4 regions of the Micromonospora sp. NPDC023956 genome follow, and region 4 is predicted to be linked to each of the others. Evidence: riboswitches for the same ligand, from Rfam matches in the RefSeq annotation. Region 4 holds a riboswitch; each other region holds the start of a gene.
The links. Region 4 has a riboswitch for cyclic di-AMP ahead of AB0F58_RS03075 (hypothetical protein). Riboswitches for the same ligand answer to the same signal wherever they lie in the genome.
Positions count from the first base shown of each region.

Region 1 (4,409 bases), 430 kb from region 4:
ACGTGATCCAGCGGGACAGCACCCGGGCCGGGGGCAACATCCCGGACTCGATGATCAACTCGCAGATCAACGTGCTGAACCAGTCCTTCAGCGGCGCGACCGGCGGCACGGGCACCGCGTTCGCCTTCCAGTTGCAGGAGATCAACCGGGTCATCAACCCGGCGTGGTACCCGATCGTGCAGGGTTCCTCGGCCGAGCGCTCGATGAAGACCTCGCTGCGCGAGGGCGGTAAGGGCACCCTGAACTTCTACCTCGGCGAGCTGAGCGACGACCTGCTCGGCTGGGCGACCTTCCCGACCCGCCGGCTCAGCAGCATGGACGGCGTCGTCGTGCTCGGCGAGTCGCTGCCGGGCGGCACCGCGACCAGCTACAACCTGGGCGACACCGGCACGCACGAGGTCGGCCACTGGCTGAACCTGTACCACACCTTCCAGGGCGGCTGCTCCGGCTCCGGCGACAGCGTCTCGGACACCCCGGCGGAGGCCGAGCCGGCGTTCGAGTGCCCGACCGGCCGGGACACCTGCGCCACCGCCGGCCTGGACCCGATCACCAACTTCATGGACTACACGTACGACTCGTGCATGTACCAGTTCACCACCGGGCAGGCCAGCCGGATGCTGACCGCGTGGAACGCCTATCGCGCCGCCTGACGTACCCGACGTAACGTTCCGATGCCGGCTCCGCCCCGCGGAGCCGGCATCGGCGTGTCGGGGTTCAGGCCGCGGCCCGGTGCGCGGCCCGTCGCCGCCCGGCCCGTGGCCCTGGTACGGACGGCTGGCCGGCCGCCGGGTCACTCGCCCGGGGATCCAGCCAGACCTGCACCGCCGGGTCGCCGCCCGGCCCGGCGCCGAGAACCTCCGGCCCGACGTGATCGCGCCGGGCGAGCATCGCCACGTCGACGGTGAACTCGAACAACCGCCAGTCCGCCCGGGGCTCGGCCCGGAAGCACTCCGCCAGCCGGGCCACCCGTGCCTGGTCGGTGACCGGACGCGCGTGCCCGGCCACGTACGCCTCGTCGTCGCTCTCCTCCGGCGGGAACGAGTGCAGCGCGTACCGCCCGTCGCGTTCCAGGTCACGTCGCTTGGGCGAGTCGATGACGAAGCAGAAGAGCCCCTCGTCGGTGATGACCGGGGAGACCGGGTGGACCCGGGGGCCACCGTCTGACCGGACCGTGGCCAGGTAGCCGAAGCCCGGGCCGTACTGCTGCATGAGGAGGCGGATCGCGTCGGCGAGGCGGGGCTCGTCGGAGGCGAACTCGGACCAGGAAGCCATACCGGCATTCTATCGAACACGCGTACGAAAAAGCACTCCGACGCGCTGGTCACCCGCAGGATCGTGGCAACCTCGGCACTGGATAGGGTGGTGCGATGCTGCTCTCCGACCGGGACCTCGTCAGCGAGATCAAGGCTGGCACGCTGGCGCTGGAACCGTTCGACGCGAGTCTGGTACAGCCCTCCAGCATCGACGTACGCCTGGACCGGCTCTTCCGGGTCTTCAACAACCACCTCTACACCCACATCGACCCGTCGTTGCAGCAGGACGACCTCACCTCGCTGGTGGAGGTGCCCGAGGGGGAGCCCTTCGTGCTGCATCCCGGCGAGTTCGTGCTCGCCTCCACGCTGGAGGTGATCTCGCTGGGTGACCAGCTCGCGGGTCGGCTGGAGGGCAAGTCGAGCCTGGGCCGGCTCGGGCTGCTCACCCACTCGACCGCCGGCTTCATCGACCCGGGGTTCTCCGGTCACGTGACGCTGGAACTCTCCAACGTGGCCAACCTGCCGATCACGCTCTGGCCCGGCATGAAGATCGGTCAGCTCTGCATCTTCCGGCTCTCCTCGCCGGCCGAGCACCCGTACGGCTCCGCCGTCTACGGCTCCCGCTACCAGGGGCAGCGCGGCCCCACCCCGAGCCGGGCCTGGCGGAACTGGCGCACCTGGCCCACCCGCTGACCGGCACCCCCGGCCTGCGGTCGCGCGCGCCCGGGTCCCCTGCTGCCCGGGAGAGCGGCAACAGGGGACCCCTGTCACCACCTCAGCCGGGGCGGCCGTAGCTGTGCACGGGACCGTCGTCGACCCGTTTCATCTTGACCGGTGCGCCGGCCCGGGAGGCGTGCACCAGCCAGCCGTCGCCGACGTACATGCCGACGTGGTGCAGGTCGGAGTAGTAGAAGACGAGATCGCCGGGGCGTAGCTCGCGCCGGCCCACCGGAGCGGTCGCCCGCCGCTGCTGGGCGGCGTTGTGCGGCAGGGCGACCCCGGCGCGCGCCCAGGCGGCGAGCGTGAGCCCGGAGCAGTCGTACGCGTCGGGTCCCTCGGCTCCCCAGACGTAGGGCTTGCCGATCTGGGCGCAGGCGAAGGTGACGGCGCGTCCGGCGGCACCGCCCGGGTAGGCGGTCGGGCAGGCAGCGGGGCGCAGGCTGGTGCCGGCGCCGTTGTCGTACGCCTTCAGGCGCACCTTCTGGAGCCGGGTGATGGCGGCGTCGATCTGCCGTCGTTTCGCGTCCAGCTGGCGATCGGTCTGGCTGAGCTGGGCGATGAGCCGGTCCAGCGGGTCCTTGCGGGCGCTGAGCTGGTTCCGCAGCTCGACCACGTGCCGGATGTCGGCCTGCTGCCGACGGGCGAACTGGTCGAGCAGTTCGAGTTGGTGGACGACGGTGGCCGGGGACGGGTTGGCGAGCATGGCGTTGAGGGCGGAGGCGTTCTCACCCTTGTACGCCCGTACCGCGAGCCCGCCGACCTTGCTCATCGCCTGGTCGACCTGGCGGCTCAGCGGCTCGATCCGGTCGGCGAGCGCCTGCGCCTGCCGCCGTTTGACGGCGAGGGCCTGGCGGGTGGCGTTGTGCTGTTCGATGACCGGTTCGAGGGCGTTCCACTCCCGGTCGATCTGGCGTTCGATCTCGGCGACCGAGGGTTCGGCGTGGGCCACGCCGGCGCCACCCGTCACGAGGACGGCGGCTCCGACGAGGACGGTGACGACGGTGTTGAAGCGGGACCAGCATGGACGCGGCGCAGCCGTCGACCGGGCAGCCGGAGCCGACCGGACGGACGGTGGCCGCGGGGCATGGTGTGCCACCGGGCTCCGTACTCCTTCTTCCGTTGACCGCCTACCGGGTTAGCTGACGGGTTCGGGCGGGAAGGGAGCGCCCTACCGTGGGTACGGATTCACCCCGATGGTGCTGGTGGTTCCCCGGCTCGCTCTGGTGTGGCGAGGTTTCTCCTGTGGCGACGTACGTCGTGCGACTCGGCGGTGTCGAGCCGTTGCCGCCTCCGATTGGCGGACCTGTCACCGGCTCGGCAAGTGCCGAGGCTAGAGACGACCCCCGTCGAACCGCAACACGCTTGGCGGGAGTGCCACCTGCTGATTTCCGACAGTAACCACTGTGGGCGCCATTCGTTCGCCCGAACGCGAAGGGGTCCCCGGCCGGCGGCCGGGGACCCCTTCGTCGGAATCGGTCAGTAGGGGCGGCGGAAGCCCGCGACCGGCATGTGGCTGATGCTGGCCACCTGCACCGGCTTCCCGGCCCGGGGGGCGTGCACCATGATGCCGTTGCCCAGGTAGAGCCCGACGTGGTGCAGGTCGCTGAAGAAGAAGACCAGGTCACCGGGGCGGGCCTCGGAGCGGCTGATCGTCTTGGTCTCGCGCCACTGCGCGCCGGTGAAGTGCGTCAGGTGGATACCCGCGGCCTTGTAGGCGTACTGGGTCAGCCCGGAGCAGTCGAAGGAGTTCGGCCCGGTGGCGCCCCAGACATAGGGGTCGCCGACCTGCGCGCAGGCGGTCTTGATGGCAGTGTTGGCGGCGCTGCTGATCACGCCCTTGATCAGCGGGCAGCCGGGGGCGCTGACCACGGTCTTCGGCATGGAGGCCCGGAGCCGCTTGATCTCCGCGTCGATCTTGGTCTTCTTGGTCGCCAGATCCTTCTGCTGCTGGACCTGGCTGGTGATCAGGGTGTCCAGCTTCTGCTTCTCGGTCTCGTACCGGGTCCGGATCTCCACCACGCCCTGAAGTTCCTTGCGCTGGTGGGCGGCGAGCCGGTCGAGCATGCCGATCTGCTCGGCCAGGGTGCCCGGCTTGGCGCTGACCAGCAGCGCCCCGATCTCCTGGGACGGGCCGGTCATGTAGTGCCGGGAGGCCAGCGCACCGATCCGGTTCATGGCCATGTCGCTCTGCAGTGCGAGCGGCTCGATCTTCTTCTGCAGGTCGGCCGACTTCTTCTGGTTGACCTTGAGTTGGCTACGAACCTCGTTGTACTTCTCGATCGTGGGCTCCAGCTGCTCCCACTGCTTGTCGATCTGCGCCTCGATCTCCTCGGGAGTGGGCGCGGCGTGCGCGGGAGCGGCGAGGAGGCCGACGCCGACCATGGCGACGGCGGACAGGGTGACCAGGGTGCGAACGAACCGGCGCAGCCCACCCGG
Region 1 covers NZ_JBEZZN010000002.1:574,506-578,914, forward strand. Annotated here, with positions in the region: gene AB0F58_RS05170 (zinc metalloprotease) at 1-650, shown strand, start outside; gene AB0F58_RS05175 (pyridoxamine 5'-phosphate oxidase family protein) at 715-1,272, opposite strand; gene dcd (dCTP deaminase) at 1,368-1,946, shown strand; gene AB0F58_RS05185 (NlpC/P60 family protein) at 2,029-2,922, opposite strand; cyclic di-AMP (ydaO/yuaA leader) riboswitch at 3,082-3,214, opposite strand; gene AB0F58_RS05190 (NlpC/P60 family protein) at 3,450-4,409, opposite strand, start outside.
Region 1: another riboswitch for cyclic di-AMP. It lies ahead of AB0F58_RS05185 (NlpC/P60 family protein); the one in region 4 lies ahead of AB0F58_RS03075 (hypothetical protein).

Region 2 (4,409 bases), on a different contig from region 4:
CGGGTGGCGTTCTACGTCAACCACGGCGCGAAGAACGCGCACTGCATCCGGTTCACCCAGCTCACCCACATCCAGATCCACCACGGCGACAGCGACAAGGCCCCGAGCGCCAACCCGGTCTCCGCGATCTTCGACCGGAACTTCGTGGCCGGCCAGGCCGCCGTCGACCGGTACGCCCGCGCCGGGGTGCAGATCCCGGCGGAGAAGTTCGTCATCGTCGGTCGCCCCCAGGTGGAGGCGATCGGGGTGCGCCGTCCGCCGGTGCCGATGCCGGCCCGGCCGACCGTGCTGTACACCCCCACCTGGACCGGGCACCACGCGGACGCCAACTACTGCTCGCTGCCGGTCGCCGAGGCGCTGGTCGGCCGGCTGCTGGCCCGGGGGGCGACGGTGATCCTGCGGGCCCACCCGTACACCGCCCAGAACCCGGAGTCGGCGCGGCAGCTCGCCCGGGTGGCGGAACTGCTCGCGGCGGACCGTTCCCGCACCGGCCGGCAGCACGTCTGGGGCACCGACGCCAGCCGGGCGATGAGCCTCGTCGACTGCGTCAACCGCTCCGACGCGCTAATTTCGGACGTCTCCGGGGTGATCTCCGACTACCTCTACTCCGGCAAGCCGTACGCGGTGACCGACATGGGCGCCGACGGCGACGCGTTCACCGAGCGCTTCCCGCTGGCCCGCTCCGGCTACGTGCTGCGCCGGGACCTGGCCGACGTCGACGACGTGCTGGAGCGGCTGCTCGGCACCGACCCGCTGGCCGAGGCGCGCTGGGCGATGCGCACCCACTACCTCGGTGACTTCCCGGTCGAGTCGTACGCCGAGGGGTTCCTGTCGGCCGCCCGGGCGCACCTCGCGCCGGCCGCCGTGCCGACGGCCCGCCCCGCCGCCGGGGATGGCGGGAGGGGTCCCCTGTCACCGGGTGCTGCCGAGCAGGGAACCCCTCCGGCCACCGCGACGGTTGCTCCCCGCGCGGGTCAGGCGGAGTAGCCGCGGGTGGCGGCCCAGTGCGCCAGGTTGATGGTGGTCATCCAGTACGAACCGGCGGCGGCGTTCGCCGGGTCCGCGATCCGGACGGTCCGGCCGTTGTCCCGGTAACCGACCACGGTCAGGTAGTGCCCGCCGGGGTAGGAGTGCCAGCCGCCGGCCACGTCGGTGGCGGAACCGGCGATGTTGAGGACGACGGCGTACCCGTTGCCGACGGTCCGGACCACGTCCGCCTGGAGCCGGTCCATCTGGGCCGGGGTGGCCGCGCCACCGGGGATCGTCCGGGTCCGGTAGACGTCCCGGCCGACGAGGTCGTTGAGGACCCGGGTGGTGTCCTCGGCGGAATTGGTGCCGGACTGCGTGGTGTTGAGCCGGACGGCGAGGTCGTCCTGGCTGCGGACGATGTTCCGGGCGGTCAGCGCGATCCGGGTGGCGGCCGGACCGCAGTAGTAGAAGGTGCTCTGCTCCTGGTACTGGATGTCGAGCACCTTCGACGCGGGTGGCTTCGGCGGGGTGGGCCGGGCAGTCAGGTCCCGGTTCGGCGAGGCGGTGGCGGCGGGTGACGCGGACCGCCTGGCCGGCGGGGTGGTGGCGACGGCGGACGGGCTGGCCGGGGACGCGGTGACCCGGTCCCGGTGCCGGGAGGCGGCGGCCGACCGGTCCGGCTCGACCGCGGCGGCGGCCGGTTCCTGCCGCGGCGCGGGCGGGTCGGCGTCGACGAGCAGGACACCGGCGGTGGACGCCGCCACCAGCACCGTCGCCGAGGCGGCGACCTGGTAGCGGCGGGCTCGGAACAGGTTGAACGGTCGCGGGACCGGGTACTTCACGGATTCCTCCACGAGAAGGCAGGGGTGGAGAGCGGCGCACCTGGTCGACGCAGGGCGGACCGTGCGTGGGGTCGACGGTGGCGAAGGGTGCCCGCTCGGACGGCGTCTGCGGGTGTACGCCGGAGTCAGTGTCGGCGGCGCGACGGGAGGGCCGGCGGCACCTGGGCACCGTGGAGGAACCGGGAAACGGGGGCGTGCAGCACGAACTACTCCTTCCGACACCGCCTACCGGGTTAGCTGACGGATTCGGGCGGGAAGATCGCCCTACCACGGGTCAGCCCCGCGGATTCACCCCGACGTACCTGGGTCCCCGGCTCGTGGAACACGATTAGGCGGGCCGGCGCGGTGTCGCCCTTTGCGACCTACGACCGCACCAGACGGGCCGACACTACTGATGTCGCAAACCCCTGCCAACCATCGTGAGCTGGGCAAACGACTCCACAGACCCGGAAGTTCGACGCAGAGGCGGGCTGACGTCACTCAATGGGACGACCCGTTTTCCGGGCACCAGCAGGCGATTTCCGGACGGCACCGGCACAACCCGGCCGCCCCATTCGGCGCGGATCGGGACGAGCGGGCCGAAGGTGCGGCGGGGGCAGAGCGTGCCCCGGGTCACGTCACGATCCGGTCACGCCTGCGGTCCGCGCACCGCCCGAGGGGCGGTCCGGCGGTCCCTCGCGCAGGCTCGGCCCACCCGCGCCGGTCGCCACGGTCCGGTCGGATTCCGGCGCCCGGTCGTCGACGGGGGCGGCGGCGTGCCCGCCCCGGGCGGCCCCGTCGGCCACCCGCTGCCGGGGCGGGGCGACCGCCGGCTGCCCGCCCACCGGGGCGGGACCGGTCGGGGCGGGGGGACGCCGTCGGCCCGGGGCGAGCAGACGCATCATCGGGGTCTCCACCCACCGGTACAGCAGCCACGCCAGCAGGAGGTTCAGCAGCAGGAAGCCGACCGCCACCAGCGGACCCGTCCAGCCGGTGAAGCCGACTCCGTGGTCGCCGGTGAGTCGGAGGATGGTGACCATCACGAAGACGTGCACCAGGTAGAAGGCGAAGGAAACCTCGCCGAGCCAGACCAGCGGCCGGGAGCGCCACGGCGACGGCAGACCACGGACGTCGGCCCGGGCCGCCGAGGTGATCACCAGGATGTACACCGCCGACAGCAGCGCCGCCCACAGCTCCGCGCGGATCCACTCCCCGGCCACCACCCAGGTGACCAGGAAGATCAGGCTGGCCAGGGGCAGCCCGGGGCCGCGCCAGTGGCCGCGCCGCATCAGCTCGGCCGCGGCGACGCCCATCCAGAACTCGGTGGAGCGGACCAGCGGGAAGATCTGGGTGAACCACCACCGACTCTCCTCCGGCACCAGGAGCTGACCCGGCCAGAGGGCGAGGATCACCAGCGGCACCGCCGCCACGACCGCCCAGAGCGCCCACGACGGCGTCCGGCGCAGGGCCGGCAGCACGAACGGCAGACAGACATAGAAGAACAGCTCACAGGAGAGCGACCAGCTCACCGTGTTCATGCTGTAGAAGTAGCCGGGGGTGGGGTTCCAGGCCTGTACGAGCAGGAGGTTCTGCACCGCCGCCGAGGGGTTGACCGGGTCGGCGAACCAGATCCCGACCAGCAGCACCACCGCCCACATCAGCAGGTGGTTCGGGTAGATCTTGGCCAGCCGGCGGCGCCAGAACCCCCACCTCGTGTCCTGCGGACGGGCCGACCAGACCAGCACGAAGCCGCTGAGGACGAAGAAGAACTGCACCCCGGAGAGGCCCAGGGTGAACAGCCGGTCCACCACGGCCTTGAACTCCGGCTCGACGATGATCCGCATCGTCCCGACGTGGAAGCCGAAGACCAGCATCGCCGCGATCCACCGCAACCCGGTCAGGGAGGGCAGGCGGGACCGGGACCGGTCGACCCCGGCCGTCGGGGTGAGGCTGGTCATGACACCGCCCGCGGATACGGCTCGCGGATCGGCATGCGGTTCTCCCGTCGGTCGGCCGGCGTACGCCGGGATTGGTCACAACGGGCGGAACCGGTCGGCGCCACCCCGCCGGGCACCCTACCCCGACCGCCCGCGTCTCGTACGCGTGTACGAGAGACGGTAGGCTCGGCCGGGTGGCCGACCTCGCGTACCAGCCCTCGATGCTGGACCTCACCGACCAGGGCCCCGCCCTGGAGCCGCTGGCCGGCCGGGTACGCCGGCACGAGCTGGGCCGGGGCGCGTGGGTCGACCACCTACCCGGCTGGGTGCGCGGCTCCGATCCGGTGCTCGCCGCCCTGCTGCACGAGGTGCCCTGGCGGGCCGAGCGCCGCCGGATGTACGACAGCGAGGTCGACGTGCCCCGGCTCCTCTGCTGGTACGCCGCCGGCCGGCCGCTCCCCCACCCCGTGCTGACCGACGCCCGCGCCGCCCTCAACCGGCACTACGCCGCCGAACTGGGCGAGGAGTTCGTCACCGCCGGCATGTGCCTCTACCGGTCCGGCAAGGACAGCGTCGCCTGGCACGGCGACACCATCGGTCGGGGCGCCCACGCGGACACCATGGTGGCGATCGTCTCGTTCGGCACCCCCCGCCCACTGCTGCTGCGGCCGCGCGGCGGCGG
Region 2 covers NZ_JBEZZN010000005.1:97,640-102,048, forward strand. Annotated here, with positions in the region: gene AB0F58_RS12600 (CDP-glycerol glycerophosphotransferase family protein) at 1-987, shown strand, start outside; gene AB0F58_RS12605 (C39 family peptidase) at 975-1,811, opposite strand; cyclic di-AMP (ydaO/yuaA leader) riboswitch at 2,019-2,156, opposite strand; gene AB0F58_RS12610 (acyltransferase) at 2,429-3,748, opposite strand; gene AB0F58_RS12615 (alpha-ketoglutarate-dependent dioxygenase AlkB) at 3,922-4,409, shown strand, end outside.
Region 2: another riboswitch for cyclic di-AMP. It lies ahead of AB0F58_RS12605 (C39 family peptidase); the one in region 4 lies ahead of AB0F58_RS03075 (hypothetical protein).

Region 3 (4,409 bases), on a different contig from region 4:
GGCCGTCGCGGAGCAGTTCCTCGTGACTGACCTTCAGGAAGAACAGCCCGCCGGCGAGCACCGCGTCGAGGTGCTCGCCGGAGAGGTCGGCGACCACCCGGCCGCCGTTCGCGGCGAGGTCGGCGGCGAACCGCCGGTAGAGGTCGGGCGGGACGATCGACGGCTCACCGGGGCCGCTGAGCACGCTGACCGGGGCGCGCAGTCCCTCGCCGAGCGCCAGGTTGTACAGCTCGTCCAGCTCGTGCCGGGTCAGCGGGCGACCGGGGACGTCGGCGACCTCGTGCCGGGCCCCGTTCCGCCGGTCGTGCACGTACCCACCGCTGGCGGTGTCCCGCAGCACCCGCTTGAGCCGTACCCCCTCGGTGACCAGCAGGGGTTCCAGTACCTGGCCGATCTCGCCGCCGAGGCTGGCGCAGAGCACCACGGGCACCCCGAGCGACATGATCATGCGGGCCTGCCAGACCCCCTGGCCGCCCGGGTGCAGGTGCAGCTCGGTCTCGGCGCTCGGTTGGTCAACGGTGACCGTCAGCACGGGTGCCGGCGCGAAGACCATCACGTACCCGTCGGGGCCGTCCATGGGTGTCCGCCTCTCCTCCGCTCGCCGGAGGGTTCCCCTCCCGGCGCCGCTCATGCGACCCCTTCCGGGGGGTTCGGTGGAGGCTTCCGTCCGGCCGACGACGGCCGACGGCCCGTCACCCCGGACGGGGTGACGGGCCGCGCGGGGTGGCTCAGTAGACCGACAGGTGGACGTGGTTGGTGTGGTCGCTGGACGGGTCGCCGTTGGCCCCGCTGTACGACTTCCACCCGCTGCTGGGCAGCCAGATCTGCCGGTACCAGATGACGTAGAGCACGCCGAGCCGGCTGGCGTTGTTCTTGAAGTACGCCGCCAGGTTGTCGCCGTACGTCCGGTCACCGCCGGTGGCGTCGCCGCCGAAGCCGGTCTTCTGGGCGGCGAAGTCGCAGGCCCGGCCCTTGGGGTGTTCACCGGACCCGCCGGAGCGGTAGCAGGAGACGTAGCGGGTGAAGCCGGCGGCCTTGGCCTGGTTGAGCGCGTGCAGCGTGCGCGGGGTGATGCAGCCGTTGGCGGGCGTCGGGTCGTTGACGCTGCACGACTCGGACGGCCAGGAGCCGTCGGAGTTGCGTGGCGCCGGCTTCGCCGTGGTCGACCGGGACGAGTCGCTGCCCCCGCTGGGGCGGGTGGCCGCCGTCTTGCGGTTGGAGACCACCAGCGCCTGCTCGGCCTGCTGCTTGCGCTTCTCCATCACCGCGACCTGCTTGCGCTGCTCGGCGATCTCCCGGTTCAGCGCCGTCCGGGCCCGGTTGGCCTGCTCGCGGGTGGCCAGCAGGCCGCGCAGTTCGCGGTCCTCGTTGGCGGCGACCGCGTCCAGTGCGGCGACCCGGTCCATGAAGTGTTCCGGCGAGCCGCTGGTCAACAGTGCCGAGGCCGGCCCGAGTCGGCCGGTCCGGTACGCGAGCCCGGCGATCACGCCGACCTTCTCGTCGCGGACCGCCAGTTCCTTCTCGGTGGCGGCGAGTTGTTGGTTGATCTTCTGCTGGCGGGCGACCGACTTCGCGAGCGCGTCCTTCGCGTCGAGCCACCCCTTGCTGGCCGCCTCGAGTTGGGCGCGCAGTGCGGGGGTGCCTCCCTCGGGGTCGTCGCCGGGAGCTCGGGCCGTCAGCGGGGGCGCCGCCGCGGCGGGTGCCACCGTGACCGGGCCGGCCGCGACGCCGAGGGCGAGTGTCGCGGCGATCAGTGCCGCCATCCGGGCGGCGGTACGTCGTACGGGTGCCACTACTGGCATGCACATGTCCTTCCGTCAGCCGCCGACCGGGTTAGCTGACGGGTTCGGGACGGAAGATCCCTACCGCTCACGCGGATGCACCCCAAGGACGTGGTTCCCCGGCTCGCCGTCACGGCGATTAGGCGGCGGTCCCCGCAGGCGCCGGAGGGCGCCGCCCGGCGGTGACCGGGTCCGAGACTACCGAAGCCGGTGTCCCAGGGGCAGCGGCGGCCACACCACTCTCACCAGATGACACCGGTATATCCGACATAGGCGGACAATACACTCCCAGATTTAAGTCTGTCCTAATTACCACTCGACCCGGCCGCAGACGCCCGGCGACTCGCCGGGTTCGACCTGGAGGGTGGCGTGGTCGATGTGGAAGTCCTCGTGCAGCGCGGTCCGCGCGGCGGCGAGCACGCTGCCGACCTCGGCCGCCGGATCCGTGGTCAGGTGGGCCGAGGCGACCTCCATCCCGGAGGTGAGCGTCCAGAGGTGCAGGTCGTGCACCTCGACCACGCCCGGCACCGCGCTCAGCCGGTCGCGTACCGCGTCGACCTGGAGGTGCTCCGGCGCGGCCTGGACCAGGATGCGCAGCGCCGCCCGCCCCAACCGCCAGGTACGCGGCAGGATGAAGACCCCGATCGCCACCGCGACCAGCGGGTCGGCCCACCACCAGTCGGTGAGCACGATGACCACCGCGGCGGCGATCACGCCGACCGAGCCGAGCAGGTCGGCCACCACCTCCAGGTACGCCCCGCGCAGGTTGATGCTCTCCTTCGCGCCCTCGCGCAGCAGCGCGAAGGCGGCCAGGTTCGCCAGCAGCCCGAGCACCGCCACCACCAGCATCGGGCCGGTGGTCACCTCGGGCGGGTCGTCGAACCGGCGCACCGCCTCGACGAGCACGTAGACCGCGACCCCGGAGAGGAGGACGGCGTTGGCCAGGGCGGCGAGCACCTCCAGCCGGTAGAGGCCGAAGGTGCGCTGCGGATCCCGGCCGGCCCGCCGGGCGGCGGTGATCGCGGCCAGCGCCATGCCGATGCCGAGCACGTCGGTGAACATGTGGCCGGCGTCAGAGAGCAGGGCCAACGAGCCGGTGCCGAGGGCGGTCACCGCCTCGACCACCATCAGGGTGGCGAGCAGGCCGAACGCGGCCCAGAGCCGGCCGGTGTGCCGTTGCGCGGCGTGTGCGATCCCGCCGTGGTGGTCATGACCTGCGCCCACGCCCCCACCCTCCGTTCCCCGTCCGGTCCGGACCCAATGTATGTTCACATCGCTATGTGTGCAAGTGACTGTGGGTCGCGCGTCCACGACGGAAGCGGCCGGCCGCCTCGTCGGGCGGCCGGCCGGGCGAGAACGGGTGGGTCAGTCGACCGGGTCGATGGTGGTGAGCCGCTGAGTGGCCCGGGAGAGCGCCACGTAGAGCGTCCGCACGCCGGAACCCGGATCGGCCCGGATCTCGCCCGGGGCGACCAGCGCCACGCCGTCGTACTCCATGCCCTTGGCCTGGAGGCTGGTCACCACCTGGAGGCGCGGCGAGTCCAGGTCGGCCAGCCAACCGGCCACCTCGTCCCGGCGGGGCACCGGCGTGATCACGCCCACCGTCCCGGCCACCTCGGCCAGCAGCGCGGCGACCGCCTCGACCGTCCGGGCCGCCAGCTGCGTCGCCGGCACGGTCAGCGCCACCGGGTGCACGCCGGTGGAGCGGACCGCCGTCGGCAGCGGCAGGTCCGGGTGGACCGTGCGGATCTCGGCCGCCGCCACCGCGAAGATCTCCGCCGAGTTGCGGTAGTTCGTGGTCAGCGTGAACTCGTGCCGCCGGCGCCGACCGACGGCCTGGTCGCGGGCCCGGGACAGCTCCACCGGGTCGCCGGTCCAGGCGGTCTGCGCCGGGTCACCGACCACCGTCCAGGACGCCAGCCGACCCCGTCGGCCGAGCATCCGCCACTGCATCGGTGACACGTCCTGCGCCTCGTCGACCACCACGTGCGCGTAGTCGCGGTAGTCGGCCGGGCGTTCCCGGGCCGCCGCGCGCTGGGCGCGCTGCCGCTCGCCGAAGGTGCTCAGCTCACGGACCCCACCGGCGAGCTGGAACGGGTCGCGCCGGCGCCGGGCGGGCTTCATCGGCTGACCGAGCAGCGCGTCCAGCTCGTCCAGGAGCGCGATGTCGGCGATGGTCAGCCCGTCGCGGTCCAGCGTCCGCCAGGCGGCCGTCAACGCGCGGATCTCCGCGCCGGAGAGGAGCCCCCCGGCGTACGCGCGCAGTCGCTCCGGACGGGCCAGCCAGCCGAGCACGTGCCGCGGGTGCAGGCGCGGCCACCACGCCTTGAGGAACTCGCGGAACTCCGCCCGGTCGGCCAGTTCGTCCTCGAAGGCCCGCTGCCCGGGTAGGCCGGACAGCCCGATCCGGCGGGCCTGCGCCCAGAGCGCGGCGAAGATCCCGTCGAAGCCGGCCCGGCGCACCTCGTTGCGGCGGGCGCCCCGGGGCAGCGCCCGGGTGCGGATGGTGTCCAGCTCGGAGCGGGTCAGCCGGAGCAACTGCCCCCGGTAGAGCAGGCGCAGCTCGTCCGGACCGTCCGGGACGGCGTCGTGCGCCGCGCGTTCCAGCACCCGCCGCATCCGCAGCGA
Region 3 covers NZ_JBEZZN010000004.1:102,096-106,504, forward strand. Annotated here, with positions in the region: gene AB0F58_RS10075 (PfkB family carbohydrate kinase) at 1-577, opposite strand, end outside; gene AB0F58_RS10080 (hypothetical protein) at 729-1,802, opposite strand; cyclic di-AMP (ydaO/yuaA leader) riboswitch at 1,807-1,937, opposite strand; gene AB0F58_RS10085 (cation diffusion facilitator family transporter) at 2,091-3,005, opposite strand; gene AB0F58_RS10090 (AAA family ATPase) at 3,147-4,409, opposite strand, start outside.
Region 3: another riboswitch for cyclic di-AMP. It lies ahead of AB0F58_RS10080 (hypothetical protein); the one in region 4 lies ahead of AB0F58_RS03075 (hypothetical protein).

Region 4 (4,409 bases):
GGGATCGTCGACATCCACATCGACCACACCGTCGAGGTGCTGCTGGAGCGTTCGGTGGCGCTGAACCGGGCGGTGCGGGAGGGGCGGTGCGCGGTGGTCGGCATGTCGTACCGACTGGCTGCCGGCGAGGTACGGGTGGTCCGCTCGGTCTCCGCCACCGAGGACGTCGCCCTCGCCGCCGGCCCGGTCGCGCCCTCGGCCCGGTGCTGACCCGCCGGTCCTGCTGACCCACTGGTCCTGCTGACCCACTGGTCCTGTTGACCCATCGGTCCTGTTGACCCGTCGCCCCCGTCCTGCTGGGAGGGCCCGACCGTCGGTCCCGGCACGGCTGTAACGGATCGTCCTTTGTGGACGCCGTTCGAGGTGGACGCGGACGACGGACCTTCCGATCCCGTGCCGTCGTACGCCGTCCGCCGGATCCCGCCCGCTGGGCGGCCCGGCCGGTGTGCGATCGGAGGACCGGGCCATGAGTCTCGCGACCTGCCGGAAGGGCCTCGCCATGGCCCTGACGACGGCCATCCTGCTGCCCCTGACCGGATGCGGGCCGGGCGAGGGGGCGGTGCGTACCGGCTGGCTGGCGCCCTCGTCGCCGGCCCGGAGCACCCCCGGCACGCGGGTGCCGGCACCGGTCACCGGGGCCTGCCGGCTGGTCGAGACGGCCACCGTCCGGGCCCTGCTGGAGCTGCCGGCGGTCCGGAAGAAGGAGCGCCGGCCGGTCGACGCGGTGCCGGGCGTCCGGACGTACACCTGCGAGCTGCTCGCCGACGGGGAGCCGGTGCTCACCGTCAGGGTCGCCGTCGGACCGGCCAGCGGCAGCGCGTCGGCAAACGTCCGGGCGGCCCTCGACGACCGTCCGGGTGAGCCGGTCGATGGCCTCGGCGACGCGGCGGCCTACGACCGGTACGGCGACACCGGCACGGTCGCGGCGGCGTTCCGGTCGGGTGCCCGGATGCGGGTGCTCCTCGTCTCCGCTCGCCGGGGTGGGCGGGCGGAACTGGTCGAGGTGGCCCGGACGGTGGCCCGGCGACTCTGATCCCGGCGGGCTGCCGCCCGGTCACCCCACCCGCTTCTCGGCCCGGTCACGCGAACGGGCCCCGCCTCCGGTGGTTCGGAGGCGGGGCCCGGTTCGGTGGCGGGGATCAGAGCATCGACACGTGGACGTGGTCCGTGTGGTCGGAGGGTCCGCTGTACGAACTCCAGTTGGTCGCCGGGAACCAGATCTGCTTGTTCCAGATCACGTAGTAGATGCCGAGCCGGTCGGCGTTACGGACCAGGAACGCGGTGAGGTTGTTGCCGTACATCCGTTCCTTGGTGGTGTCCCACCGACTGAATCCCGACTTCTGGAGCGACCAGTCGCAGGCCCGCCCCTTCGGGTGCTCGTACGGCCCACCCGGTCGGTAGCACCCGACGAACATGTCGAAGCCGGCCCGCTTGACCTCCTTGTACATGTGCAGGGTGCGCGGGGTGATGCAGCCACCGGTGGTCGGGTCGTCCTCGGTGCAGCCCTGCGGGCGCCAGTTGCCGTTGCTGTCCCGCCCGGGGCCGGGCCGGGCGATCGGGGAGGTGGCGTCCACCAGGCCACCGGTCAACCCGACGCCGCCGACCAGGGCGAGCGACCGTTCCGCCTCGCGCTTGCGCTTCTTCAGGATGTCGGCCTGCTTCTGCTGCTCCAGCACCTCGGCGTCGAGCGCCTTCTTGGCCCGTTCCGCCTGGTCCCGGGCGGCGGCGACCGCGCCGACCTTCCTGTTGTTGACCATGTTCAGCTCGTCCAGCGCGCTGGCCCGCTTGACGAACGAGTCGGGCGTGTCGCTCTCCAGCAGCATGGAGGCGGGGCCGACCCGGCCGGTCATGTAGGACCGCACGGCGATGGTGGCCACCTGGGGGGTGAGCGCCTTCAGCTCGTTCTGCGCCCGCTGGACCTCCAGGGCGAGGGTGAGCTGGCGCTTCTTCGAGGCGTCCAGTTTCGCCTGGGCCTGTGTGTAACTGCGGTTCGCCTCCTCGATGACCTCGTTGAGGAGCTTGGGCTGCTCGCCGTCGTGCCCCGACGGGCTCGACGGCTCCGCCAGCGCCGGCGCGGGCCCGGCGGCCACGGCGAGGGCGGCGAGCACGGCCACGACAGGTTTCAGCCAGCGGCGTAGGGGTGCCGTCACAGTGTTCCCTTCCGTCGACCGCCGACCGGGTTAGCTGACGGGTTCGGGGCGGAAGTGGCCCCTACCGCTGACGCGGATGCACCCCATGAACCTGGTTCCCCGATTCGCCGGTGGGCGATTAGGCGGTGGTACCGCTGGCGCCGGTGCGCGCCTTCGGCGGTAACCGGCAGCGAGGTTACCTGACGGTGGGCATGGGGTTCTACGCCCGGATCCCGACCAAAAGCGTTATTTCCTTATTGCATTCCGTCACTCCTGTCACATTTGTCAAGATCAGGCGCCCGACGGCTACGCTGTGGAGTTTCACCATGACGAATCCGTGTTCCCCGGGCGGCCCGTCGCCGGGGCGGCGTCGGGGGCGCCGGTGGTGGCGGCACGGGGGCTGCTGAGGGCGGCCAGGGCCTCGTCCGGGTCACCGGCGGGCCGGGGCGGGCGGCGGGCCGGCGGACGATTCCGGCCAGCGGTGGTCACCAGGGCGGCCAGGCCGGTGGTGATCGGCACGGCGGCGATCAGTCCGAGCGTCGCGACGATGCTGCGGACGATCTCCTGGGCGAGGAACTCACTGGTCACGATCTCGCTGATGCCACGCGTGTCGGCGGTCAGCAACAGCAGCAGGGGCAGCGACGCCCCCGCGTACGCGAGCACGATCGTGTTGACCGTCGAGGCGATGTGCGCCCGGCCGACCCGGGTGGCCGCCCGGTAGAGCTGGAGCCGGGTGAGGTCGGGGTTGGCGCGGGCCAGCTCGGTGACGGTGGCGGCCTGGGTGACCGTGACGTCGTCCAGCACGCCCAGGGAGCCGATGATGATGCCGGCGAGAAGCAGTCCGTGCAGGTCGACGTCGGCCTGGAACATCGACAGCGTGGTGGCGTCCTCGGAGCCGTACCCGGTCAGGTGGGTGAACGCGGTCGCCAGGCTGCCGAGGATGCCGGTCAGCACCAGGCTGGCCAGGGTGCCCAGGACCGCGACGGAGGTCTGCGCGGTGACCCCGTGGGTCAGGTACAGCACCACGAACATGATCAGCGCGGCACCGGTCACCGCCACCGGCAGCGGCGCCTGTCCGGCGCTGATGCCGGGCAGCACGAAGGTGAGCAGGATGGCGAAGCTGGCCACCAGCCCGCCGAGCGCGGCCAGGCCGCGCCACCGGCCGAAGGCGACGATGGCGACGGCGAACGCCAGGGCCAGCCAGATCAGCGGTTGCCCCCGCTGGTGGGCGGCGATGCTGTAGCTGCTGACCGTCGGGTCGGCCGGGTCGGTCAGCACCACCAGGACGATCTCGTCGCCGACCTCCACCGCCGGTGCTCCCGGTCCGGTGGGCAGCGCCGTCTCGACCCGTTGCCCGGCGTCCGGCCCGGTGTCCACGGTCACGGTGACGGTGCCGCACGGCCCCTCCGTCGTCCCCTCCGGGGTCTCCGGGGCGGGCGGGCAGGGCTCGGTCACCACCCGCGCCACGGTGCCGTGGTAGCGGGCCGCGTCCTCGCCGCCGCCGACCGACGGGGTGTCCCGGGGCCAGAGCACCAGCGCCGCGACCAGGGTCACCAGGAAGAGCGGGACCACGGTGGCGATCAGGACACGCCGGACGCGCGGCGGCGCGGCGGTGGCGGGACGGCTGTGGTCGTGGCCCATACCTTCTCCCTGCGGTCCTGACGCGGGCGGTTGCCCCGGCCGGACCATTCTGCCGGGTGCGAAGCCGCAGCTCGCAGCCTGCTCACCGGCCCGCCCGCCACCGCTTTCCCCGGTTCGGCGACACGGCGGTGTCCCCGCACCAGGACACCCCCGTGTCGGCGATGCGCAGCGGCGCGGCGCGGCGCGGCCCGGTACCGCGTCGCGTCGGGGGTGCGGGGCTCAGCCGCGCTTCATCAGGCGGCCGACCGCCGCCATCATCTCGGTGGCCATCTCGTCGGCGCGCCCCTCGGCGGCGCCCTCGTGCATGCAGTGCCGGGCGTGGCCGTCGAGCAGCCCGAGGGCGACCTTGTCCAGGGCGGCCTGGATGGCGGAGATCTGGGTGAGCACGTCGATGCAGTACCGGTCCTCGTCGACCATCTTCTCGATGCCCCGGACCTGCCCCTCGACCCGGCGTAGCCGCGCGAGCAGCTGGTCCTTGGTGGCCGTGTATCCCCGGATCGGTGTGGGTGTGCTCATGGCAGCGAGGATAGCTTACCCCCCAGGGGTATGCTACGGTCCAGTCGTAGGGATACCCCAGGTGGGTATCCATCGTCGAGAGGAGTTTCGATGGCCACCAAGACGTACCAGGTCCAGGGAATG
Region 4 covers NZ_JBEZZN010000002.1:140,913-145,321, reverse strand. Annotated here, with positions in the region: gene AB0F58_RS03085 (carbonic anhydrase) at 1-210, shown strand, start outside; gene AB0F58_RS03080 (hypothetical protein) at 467-1,033, shown strand; gene AB0F58_RS03075 (hypothetical protein) at 1,140-2,150, opposite strand; cyclic di-AMP (ydaO/yuaA leader) riboswitch at 2,154-2,285, opposite strand; gene AB0F58_RS03070 (YibE/F family protein) at 2,451-3,770, opposite strand; gene AB0F58_RS03065 (metal-sensitive transcriptional regulator) at 3,990-4,286, opposite strand; gene AB0F58_RS03060 (cation transporter) at 4,377-4,409, shown strand, end outside.